DNA from 3 places in the Micromonospora sp. WMMD975 genome. Region 2 is predicted to be linked to each of the others. Evidence: riboswitches for the same ligand, from Rfam matches in the RefSeq annotation. Region 2 holds a riboswitch; each other region holds the start of a gene.
The links. Region 2 has a riboswitch for cobalamin ahead of O7613_RS12020 (ribonucleoside-diphosphate reductase subunit alpha). Riboswitches for the same ligand answer to the same signal wherever they lie in the genome.
Positions count from the first base shown of each region.

Region 1: another riboswitch for cobalamin. It lies ahead of metE (5-methyltetrahydropteroyltriglutamate--homocysteine S-methyltransferase); the one in region 2 lies ahead of O7613_RS12020 (ribonucleoside-diphosphate reductase subunit alpha).
Region 3: another riboswitch for cobalamin. It lies ahead of O7613_RS24445 (hypothetical protein); the one in region 2 lies ahead of O7613_RS12020 (ribonucleoside-diphosphate reductase subunit alpha).

Region 1 covers NZ_CP120739.1:3,443,478-3,446,744, forward strand. Annotated here, with positions in the region: gene O7613_RS14765 (LysE family translocator) at 1-211, opposite strand, end outside; gene O7613_RS14770 (acyl-CoA thioesterase) at 215-727, opposite strand; cobalamin riboswitch at 853-1,064, opposite strand; cobalamin riboswitch at 1,194-1,408, shown strand; gene metE (5-methyltetrahydropteroyltriglutamate--homocysteine S-methyltransferase) at 1,523-3,267, shown strand, end outside.
Region 2 covers NZ_CP120739.1:2,765,924-2,769,190, forward strand. Annotated here, with positions in the region: gene O7613_RS12015 (PepSY domain-containing protein) at 1-737, shown strand, start outside; cobalamin riboswitch at 862-1,073, shown strand; gene O7613_RS12020 (ribonucleoside-diphosphate reductase subunit alpha) at 1,196-3,267, shown strand, end outside.
Region 3 covers NZ_CP120739.1:5,493,595-5,496,861, forward strand. Annotated here, with positions in the region: gene O7613_RS24430 (phosphatase PAP2 family protein) at 1-79, shown strand, start outside; gene O7613_RS24435 (VTT domain-containing protein) at 116-802, shown strand; gene O7613_RS24440 (DUF2470 domain-containing protein) at 857-1,588, opposite strand; cobalamin riboswitch at 1,715-1,853, shown strand; gene O7613_RS24445 (hypothetical protein) at 1,952-2,497, shown strand; gene O7613_RS24450 (cell wall anchor protein) at 2,632-3,267, shown strand, end outside.

The sequences.
Region 1 (3,267 bases), 680 kb from region 2:
ACGCGCTGATCACGGTGGCCAGTCCCCCGACCACCGCCGCCACGTGCACGGCCTCCCCCGCGGCGACGCCCAGCGCGGCGACGACGCCCGACCGGGCGCCGTAGCGGGTGGCGTTGGCCAGCACGAACATCATGTCCGGACCGGGGGTGACCATGAGGACGACGATCGCGGCGAGGTAGCCGGCGAGGGTCGCCACGGACAGTCCGAGCATCGCTCAGCCCTCCCCGGCGCCGTCGAGCAGCGCCCGCCGCAGCGACAGCCGATGCTCCCGCCGGATCCGCGCCTCCCGGTAGCGCCGCCGGTCCCCATCGGTCTCCGGCAACAGCGGCGGTACCGGACGGGGGTCGCCGTGATCGTCCACGGCCACCATCACCAGATGCGCCGTCGCCACGTCGACCGGCGGCACCGCCCGGTCCCAGCGGTCCGCGCTGACCTTCACCGCCACCTCCATCGAGCTGCGGCCGGCCCAGGTGATCCGGGCGTCGACGTGGACCACGTCGCCCACCCGGACCGCGCGCAGGAACGCGGTCTCGTCGATGGCGGCGGTGACCGCCGGGCCGTCGGAGTGGCGGGCGGCGACGACCCCGGCGACCGAGTCGATCAGGTTGAGGATCCGGCCGCCGTGCACCGTACCCATCAGGTTGGTGTGGTGCTGGTCCATGATCTGCGACAGGGTCAGGTTCGACGCCGACGGTGGTCGTCCGGCGAGCGTGATGGTGTCGGGCACTGTGCGGGTCCGTCCTCGATGCGGTGGACCGCCGACCGGAGGGCGCGCGTCGAGGGCACGCCGACGGATCGCGTACGGCGTGACACCCGCCCGACCCACCCGCGAGGTCGACGGCAGCGCGCACCGGTGGTGCGCGCGACGCGGGCAGGTCTTCGGACTCGCGGGCCGGACCGGGTTCGGTCGCCTACTGGCCGTCGCTTCCCAGGCCGGTGGCCCAGTGCTGATGACGGCGGTCGTTCCCACTCACCGCTGCGGGGCAGTCCCGGACTTCCACCGGGTTCCCTCTTACGACATCCGGCCGTCGCCGACCGGATGAACCAGCGCTGCCGCCATCGTAGCCAGTCGTCCGAACGTGGCCCGTGTGGCAGGTCGGGGCGGGTGACGCCGGTCTCGTCGCGTCCTGATCGGCGCCGTCGAGGTGTCCCGCGACTCGGACACGACCGCTCACCCGTCGCTCCGTCGTCGTACGATCGTGCGCGGTGCTGGTTCGCCTTCCCGCTTCGGCGGGTGGGCGTCGTAAGAGGGAACCCGGTGCGAGACCGGGACTGCCCCGCAGCGGTGAGTGGGAACGACCGCCGTCAACGAAGCACTGGACCGAAGAGGTCCGGGAAGCGACGGCCAGTAGGCGACCTCGTGTCATGCCCGCGAGTCCGAAGACCTGCCAGCGCCGCGCGCGCCGTCCGGTGCGCGCCGTCGGCGGCCTCTCGGGAGGGCCAGGGCGGAAAGCCGGTACGCCCGTCGTATCCGCTTCTCCCTCCCGAGAGGTCGCCAGGCACCTCGAGGGAAGGACCACCCGTGACAACCTCATTCGGCCAGAGCACCGTGCTCGGCTACCCGCGCATCGGCGCGCGCCGCGAGCTGAAGAAGGCGGTCGAGGCCTACTGGGCCGGCACGCTCGACGCCACCGGCCTGCACGAGACCGCCGCCGAACTGCGGGCGCAGGTGTGGCGGACGCTGCGCGACGCCCGCCTGGACGCGATCCCGTCGAACACCTTCTCCTACTACGACCAGATGCTCGACACCGCCGTCGCCCTCGGCGCGATCCCCCACCGGTTCGCCCGCCTCGGTCTCGACGAACTCGACACCTACTTCGCGATGGCCCGCGGCGTCGACACCGAACCGGCGCTGGAGCTGACCAAGTGGTTCGACACCAACTACCACTACCTGGTGCCGGAGATCGACCCCGACACCTCCTTCACCGCCCGACCGGCCAAGGCCCTGAGCGAGTACGCCGAGGCCCGCGCGCTCGGCATCACCACCCGCCCGGTGCTGATCGGTCCGGCCACGTTCCTGCTGCTGGCCAAGGGCGCCGACCCGTTCGCCCGCCTCGACGACCTGGTCGACACCTACGCCGGCATCCTCACCGCGCTCGCCGGGGCGGGTGTGCCGTGGGTGCAACTCGACGAGCCCGCCTACGTCGCCGACCGCACCCCGGCCGAAATCGACGGCCTGCACCGCGCCTACCGGCGCCTCGGCGACCTGCCGAACCGGCCGCGGATCTTCGTCACCACCTACTTCGGTGACCTCGCCGACGCCCTCCCGGCGTTGCTCGACACCCCGGTCGACGCGATCGGGGTCGACCTCGTCGCCGGTCCGGGGAACCTCGAACGGCTGGCCGGCGCCGGCCCGCTCGGCGGGAAGACGATCGTCGCCGGCCTCGTCGACGGCCGCAACATCTGGCGTACCGATCTGCGGGCCGCCGTCGCCGCCGGAGCCACCGTCGCCGCGTTGGCCGACCACGTCGCGGTGTCCACATCCTGCTCCCTGCTGCACGTCCCGGTCGACCTGAGCGCGGAGACCCGCCTGGACCCTCGGCTGTCCGAACGGCTCGCGTTCGCCCGGCAGAAGCTCGACGAGGTCGTCCTGCTCGGGCGCGCATTGCGCGACGGCACCACCGCCGTGCCGGCACCACCGCCGGCCACACCGGCGTCCTGGCGGCGCGACGATATCCGCGGACGCCTCGCCGCGCTACGCCCCGAGCACCGGCGGCGCGGCGACTACTCCGACCGGGCCGCCCGCCAGCAGCGCCGCCTCGGCCTGCCCGCGCTGCCCACCACCACGATCGGCTCGTTCCCCCAGACCCCCGAGCTGCGCGCGGCCCGCGCCGCCCGCCGGGCCGGCACCCTCGACGACGCCGGCTACACCGCGCGGATGCGCGCCGAGGTCGCCCACGTCATCCAACTGCAGGAGAACCTGGGCCTGGACGTCCTCGTGCACGGCGAGCCGGAACGCAACGACATGGTCCAGTACTTCGCCGAGCAGCTCGACGGGTTCGCCGCCACCGACCACGGCTGGGTGCAGTCCTACGGCACCCGCTGCGTGCGTCCACCCATCATCCACGGCGACGTCGCCCGCCCGGCGCCGATGACCGTCGCCTGGTCCACCTACGCCCAGTCCCTGACCAGCAAACCGGTCAAGGGCATGCTCACCGGACCGGTCACCATCCTCGCCTGGTCCTTCGTCCGCGACGACCAGCCGCTCGCCGACACCGCCGACCAGGTCGCCCTCGCCCTGCGCGACGAGTGCCGCGACCTGGAGAC
Region 2 (3,267 bases):
CCTGGTCCCGCTACGCCGGGGCGAACTTCGGCGCCGGGCTGGACGCGCTGCGGGCCCGTACCCCGGAGATCTCCACCGCGCTCGCCGGCGCGCCGCCGGCCACCGGCGGCGGCGAGCACCAGCACGGCGGCGCGGCCACCGCGACGGCGACGGACCCGGCGACGTACGACCGGGTGCTCGGCGGCGCCCGCGCCGCCGGCCTGTCCGGCCCGGTCGCGATCACCCCGCCCGGCGAGGCCGGTGCCGCGTGGACGGTCGCCCAGACCGACGACAGGTGGCCGGTCGGGTACGACCGGGTCGCGGTCGACCCGGCCACCGGGACGGTGACCGCGCGCAGTGACTTCGCCGACTGGCCGGTGCTGGCGAAGCTCAGCAAGCTCGGCATCCAGGCGCACATGGGCCGGCTGTTCGGGCCGGTGAACCAGATCCTGCTCGCCGCGCTCGCGCTCGGCCTGCTCTGCGTCGTCGTCTGGGGCTACCGGATGTGGTGGCAGCGCCGACCCACCCGCGCCGACCGCCGCGCGCCGCTCGGCGCGCCGCCGGCCCGCGGGGCGGTACGCGGGCTGCGCTGGTGGACGCTGCTTGTCGGCGTGCCGGTCGTGGTGGCGCTCGGCTGGGCGCTGCCGTGGTTCGGTGGCCCGCTGCTCGGCTTCCTCATCATCGACGCCGTGGTCGGGTTGCGCCAACGTCGCCGCCGCCCGGCGGTCCCGGTCTCGCCCGCCCCGGCCGGCAGCTGACGCGCGCGCCGGGGTGTTAAGCGGGGGCCCCGCCTCTACCGAATGCGTTAAGCGGGGCCCCTTCCTTCGGGTTGACACGCCGGGGGGCGACATGTGGTGTTGCGTGCGGGCCTTCATCGCCATATATGGTGGTGCCGCAGCTGGTTCGGCCGCGCCTTCGGGGGTGGTCGAGGCAAGAGGGAACCCGGTGCGAGTCCGGGACTGCCCCGCAGCGGTAAGTGGGAACGACCGCCGTCATCAGCACTGGGCCACCGGCCTGGGAAGCGACGGCCAGTAGGCGACCGAACCCGGTCCGGCCCGCGAGTCCGAAGACCTGCCAGCGCGCCGCGCGCCACCGCGCGCGGCGGTCGAAGGTCGCGCGGGACGACCGACGCCAGCAGCCGGGCCGGCCGTCGTGCCGCGCCCGTTGGCGTTCTCCCGCCGTCCGAGGCCATCGCCAGTGACAGCGAGGAGAGGTCATGACGGTCGTGCGGGAGAGCCCCCCGGAGCAGCGCCGGTCGGCGATGCGGGTCCGCAAGCGGGACGGCGACACCGAGCCGGTCGACGTCAACCGGATCGTCCGGGCGGTCGAACGCTGGGTCGCCGACCTGGACCAGGTGGACCCGTTGCGGGTCGCCACCAAGACGATAAGCGGGCTGTACGACGGGGCGAGCACCGCCGAGCTGGACCGGTTGTCGATCCAGACCGCGGCGGAGCTGATCGGCGAGGAGCCACAGTACTCGAAACTGGCGGCCCGGCTGCTTGCCGCGTACGTGCACGAGGAGGTCCGCGGGCAGCAGGTGGCGACCTTCAGCCAGTCGATCGCGTACGGGCACGCCCTCGGGCTGGTCGGTGACGACACCGCCGCGTTCGTGGCCCGCCACGCCGGCGAGCTGGACGACGCCGTGGACCCCGCCGGTGACCTGCGCTTCGAATACTTCGGACTGCGCACGGTGGCGGACCGCTACCTGCTGCGGCACCCGGAGTCGCGGCTGGTGGTGGAGACACCGCAGTACTGGCTGCTGCGGGTGGCGTGCGGGCTGTCGCACACGCCGGCCGAGGCGGTCGGCTTCTACCGGCTGATGTCCGCGCTGGCCTACCTGCCCAGCTCCCCCACGCTGTTCAACTCCGGCACCCGGCACACCCAGATGTCGTCGTGCTTCCTGGTCGACTCGCCGCGCGACGAGCTGGACTCGATCTACGAGCGCTACCACCAGGTGGCGAAGCTGTCGAAGTTCTCCGGCGGCATCGGCATCTCCTGGTCGCGGATACGCGGCCGGGGCGCGTTGATCCGGGGCACCAACGGGCGCTCCAACGGCATCGTGCCGTTCCTGAAGACGCTCGACGCCGGGGTCGCGGCGGTCAACCAGGGCGGCCGGCGCAAGGGCGCGGCCTGCGTCTACCTGGAACCGTGGCACCCGGACGTGGAGGAGTTCCTGGAGCTGCGGGACAACACCGGCGAGGAGTCCCGGCGGACGCACAACCTCAACCTGGCCAACTGGATCCCGGACGAGTTCATGCGCCGGGTCGAGGCCGACGAAGACTGGTCGCTGATCGACCCGTCCGACGCCCCGGAGCTGCCCGACCTGTACGGGGAGGCGTTCGACGCCGCGTACCGGGCGGCGGAGAAGAAGGCGGTCCGCACGGTGAAGGCCCGGGACCTGTACGGGCGGATGATGCGCACCCTGGCGCAGACCGGCAACGGCTGGATGACGTTCAAGGACGCGGCGAACCGGCTGTCCAACCAGACCGGCGAGCCGGGGAACGTGATCCACCTGTCCAACCTGTGCACCGAGATCCTGGAGGTCAACGACGACGCCGAGACGGCGGTGTGCAACCTCGGCTCGGTCAACCTCGGCGCGCACGTCACCGCCGACGGCGTCGACTGGGAGAAGCTGCGGGCCACGGTGCGCACGGCGGTGGTCTTCCTCGACCGGGTGATCGACATCAACTACTACCCGGCCGCGCAGGCGGCGGCGTCGAACCCGCGCTGGCGGCCGGTCGGGCTGGGGCTGATGGGTCTTCAGGACGCGTTCTTCACGCTGCGCCTGCCGTTCGACTCGGCGCGGGCGCGGGAGCTGTCCACCCGGGTGCAGGAGGAGATCTTCCTGACCGCGTTGGAGACGTCCGCCGGGCTGGCCGAGCGGTTCGGCCCGCACCCGGCGTACGACCGGACCCGGGCCGCGAAGGGCGACCTGCACCCGGACCTGTGGGGCGCGGAGCCGGCGCGGACCGCCCGCTGGACGGCGCTGCGCGAGCGGATCGCCGCGCACGGGCTGCGCAACTCGCTGCTGGTGGCGATCGCGCCGACCGCCACCATCGCCTCGATCGCCGGCTGCTACGAGTGCATCGAGCCGCAGGTGTCCAACCTGTTCAAACGCGAGACCATGTCCGGCGAGTTCCTCCAGGTCAACACGTATCTGGTGCGGGAGCTGAAGGCACGCGGGCTCTGGACGCCGGAGATCCGGGACCGGATCAAGCGGGCGGAGGGCTCGGTGCAGGGCATCGACGAGTTGCCCGCCGAGGTGCGGGAGCTGTTCCGCACCGCGTG
Region 3 (3,267 bases), 2.7 Mb from region 2:
CGGAGCGGTCGCCACCATCGGCGTCGTCGGCCGCGCCTACGACCGCCGTACCGGCCGCCGCCTCGGCACCACCGCCTGAGCACCACCCCCCGCCCCTCGTTCCGGAGGTCATGCCATGTCCACGCCTCAGGCGACACTCGCCGTGGGCCCCAGCCTGATCGACCCGGAATGGCTGATCTCCACCTTCGGGCTGATCGGGATCCTCGCGATCGTCTTCGCCGAGTCCGGGCTGCTCATCGGATTGTTCCTCCCCGGCGACTCGCTGCTGTTCACCGCCGGACTCCTCGTCGCCGACGGCCGCTACCTGCACCAACCGCTCTGGCTCGTCTGCCTGCTCGCCGCCGTCGCGGCCGTCATCGGCGACCAGGCCGGCTACCTGTTCGGCAAGCGCGTCGGCCCGAGCCTGTTCCGTCGCCCCAACTCCCGCCTGTTCAAGCAGGAGAACGTGCGCCGGGCCGACGCCTTCTTCGCCCGCTACGGCGCCCGCTCGATCGTGCTGGCCCGCTTCGTGCCGATCGTGCGGACCTTCACCCCCGTCATCGCCGGGGTGAGCCGGATGCACTACCGCGCCTTCGTCACCTACAACGTCCTCGGCGGGGTCCTGTGGGGAACCGGCGTGACCGTGCTCGGCTACTTCCTCGGGCAGATCAGCTTCGTCGCATCGCACATCGAGCTCATCCTCATCGCCATCGTGCTCATCTCCGTCCTGCCCATCGGCATCCAACTCCTGCGGTCCCGCCATCGGTCGGCAACCGCCTCCGTCGACGCGACGGCCGCTCCGGACGCATCCGGCGCCGACTGAACGACGCACCGCGGTCGCCGCCGGCACCTCCGGCCGGCGAACAACCGGTGGGGGTCAGGCGACGGCCCGGGCGCAGACCATCGGGTGCAGCAGCCGGGACAGTTCGGTGACGCCGGCGACGGGCCGCTCGAAGCCGAGCCGGATCCGCCGGGTCGCGCCGGGCCGGCCGTACGCGACGAGCAGCCCGTACCTGTCGATGCGGACCACCCGGGGCGATTCGTCGCCGGACAGCTTCAGCCGCTGGCGCAGGTGGCCGGCGACCTGCTCGGCGTGGTGGTCGGCGAGGTCGGCCAGGAACTCCGCCTCGACCGCGTGCAGCGGGTCGGGCTCGGCTTCCGCGTACGCCGCCGGGTCGATCCGGCGGACACCGCCGGCGTGTTCCCATCGGACCTCGGCCACCTCGAACCGGTACAGGCGGAACCGGCGGCCCACGTCGAGCAGGTCCCCGGTCGGCTGGGTGGCGGCGAAGTCCACGGCGGCCCGGCGCGCCTCGTCCCCGTCCAGCCGCTTCGCCCAGCCGGAGATCCAGGCCCGGCCGAGGGAGGGAGCGCCGGCGGCGGGCGGCAGGTCGAGCACGTCGAGGACGGTGGCGACGTCGGCACCCCCGTCCGGCGGCGACAGCGCCGCGGCGAGATCACTGACGATCGGCACCAGCAGCAGCACCCGGCCGTCCGGGTCGGTGGCGTGCCGGACCTGGTGCGGCCCGGCGTGTCGGGCCAGGTGGACAAGGGCGGGCAGCCAGCCCGCGACGAGGGTACGCACGATTTCCGCCGGGCTGGGGCGCATGGTCCCGACCTCCTCAAGAAAGGTTAGCCTTACCTAACTGACAGGCTAGACCATCGGACCGGAGTCGTCGACGTCAACCACCCCGAGCAGGGACGATTGACATGGGTAATCCGGTGCGGACAGACTGTGGCCACAACTGAACACACCGCGCGTCCGTGCGGGGGAAGTCCGGTCGAAGTCCGGCGCTGGCCCGCAACGGTAGGCCGTCGAGGTGACAGACACCCGGCGGTGAGCCCGAATACCCGGCGTACGCGCGCATCCGCTCCCCACCCGTCGTGGCCCACGGGTCGGAGTCCCGGTCGACCCCGCGCACCGCCGGGCGACCGGGTTTCTGACGACCGCCGGGCCGGAAAGGCGCTACCGATGGTCGTTCGCCTGAGCCGGCAATCCCCCCTCGCCCTGTTCCGCGGCACACTTGCCGCCCTCGCCCTCCGCCCGTCCACCGTCCGGGCCCGGCTCGCCGGTCTGCTGACCGCCGCGCTGGCCGCCGTCGCCCTGATCGCCGTCGAGCCCGCGCCGCAGGCCGCGCACGCGGCGGCCTGCACCGGCACCTCCGGCGTCACAGTCGTCGTCGACTACGCCGCCCTCGGCGGCGGCGTCCAGGTGGGCTGTGCGCTCGGCGACCCGGCCACCGGGCTGGCCGCGTTGCAGGGCGCCGGGTTCACCGTCACCGGCACCCAACGCTGGGGGCTGGCGTTCGTCTGCCGCATCAACGGCAAGCCGACCGCCGCGACGGACCCGTGCGTCAACACCCCGCCGGCCACCGCGTACTGGTCGTACTGGCATGCGTCGCCCGGCGGCGCCTGGTCCTACAGCTCCTCCGGGGCAGCCGGCTACAACCCCGCCCCGGGCAGCGTCGAGGGCTGGGCGTTCGGTTCCGGCGCGGCGCCCGGCATCACCGCTCCCTGATCCACACCGGCGCGGTGACCGGCAGCGCACCGGGTGCCGGTCACCGCCCCGGCGTCGGAAGGCGGCCGGGCGCTCGTCCCGGGTGCTCTCCGGAGTTCTCCCCGACCGCTCTGCGAAAGGCGTCCCTCATGCCCATGTCCCGGCCCCGGCGACTCGGCACCGGCCTCGCCGCCACCGTCGCGGCGGCACTCGCCGCGCTCACCACGCCCATGACCGTGCTGGCCGCTCCCGCCGCAGCCGACGCCGCCGCCGCGCGGGACGCCGCGACCTGGCTCGGTGGCGAGTTCACCGACGGGATTCTGCCCGGACCGTTCGGCGGCCCGGACTGGGGCCTGACCATCGACGGGGTCGTCGCGTTGTCCGCCACCGGCGTCGACACGTCGACCCGCCAGGCCGCCACGGCGCAGGTCGCGGCGCACGTGCGCGCCTACAACAGCTACGACGAGTGGGGCATCGAGGGCTTCACCGACGGCGGAGCCACCGCGAAGCTGCTCTACGCCGCCTCCGCCGCCGGCGCCGACCCCACCGACTTCGGCGGGTACGACCTGCGGGCCGAGACCCTGTCGCTGGTCTCCCCGACGGGCACCGGTGACCAGCGGGGCCGGATCACCAGCCGGGTCACCGCCGACAGCGGCCCGGACGCCAGCAACACCTTCGACCAGTCCTTCGCCGTGCTGGGCCTGGCCCGCAGCGGTGACGTCCCGCAGGACACCGTCGACTTCCTCGTCCGGCAGCAGTGCGCGGCGGGGGGCTTCCGGCTCTACCCGGAC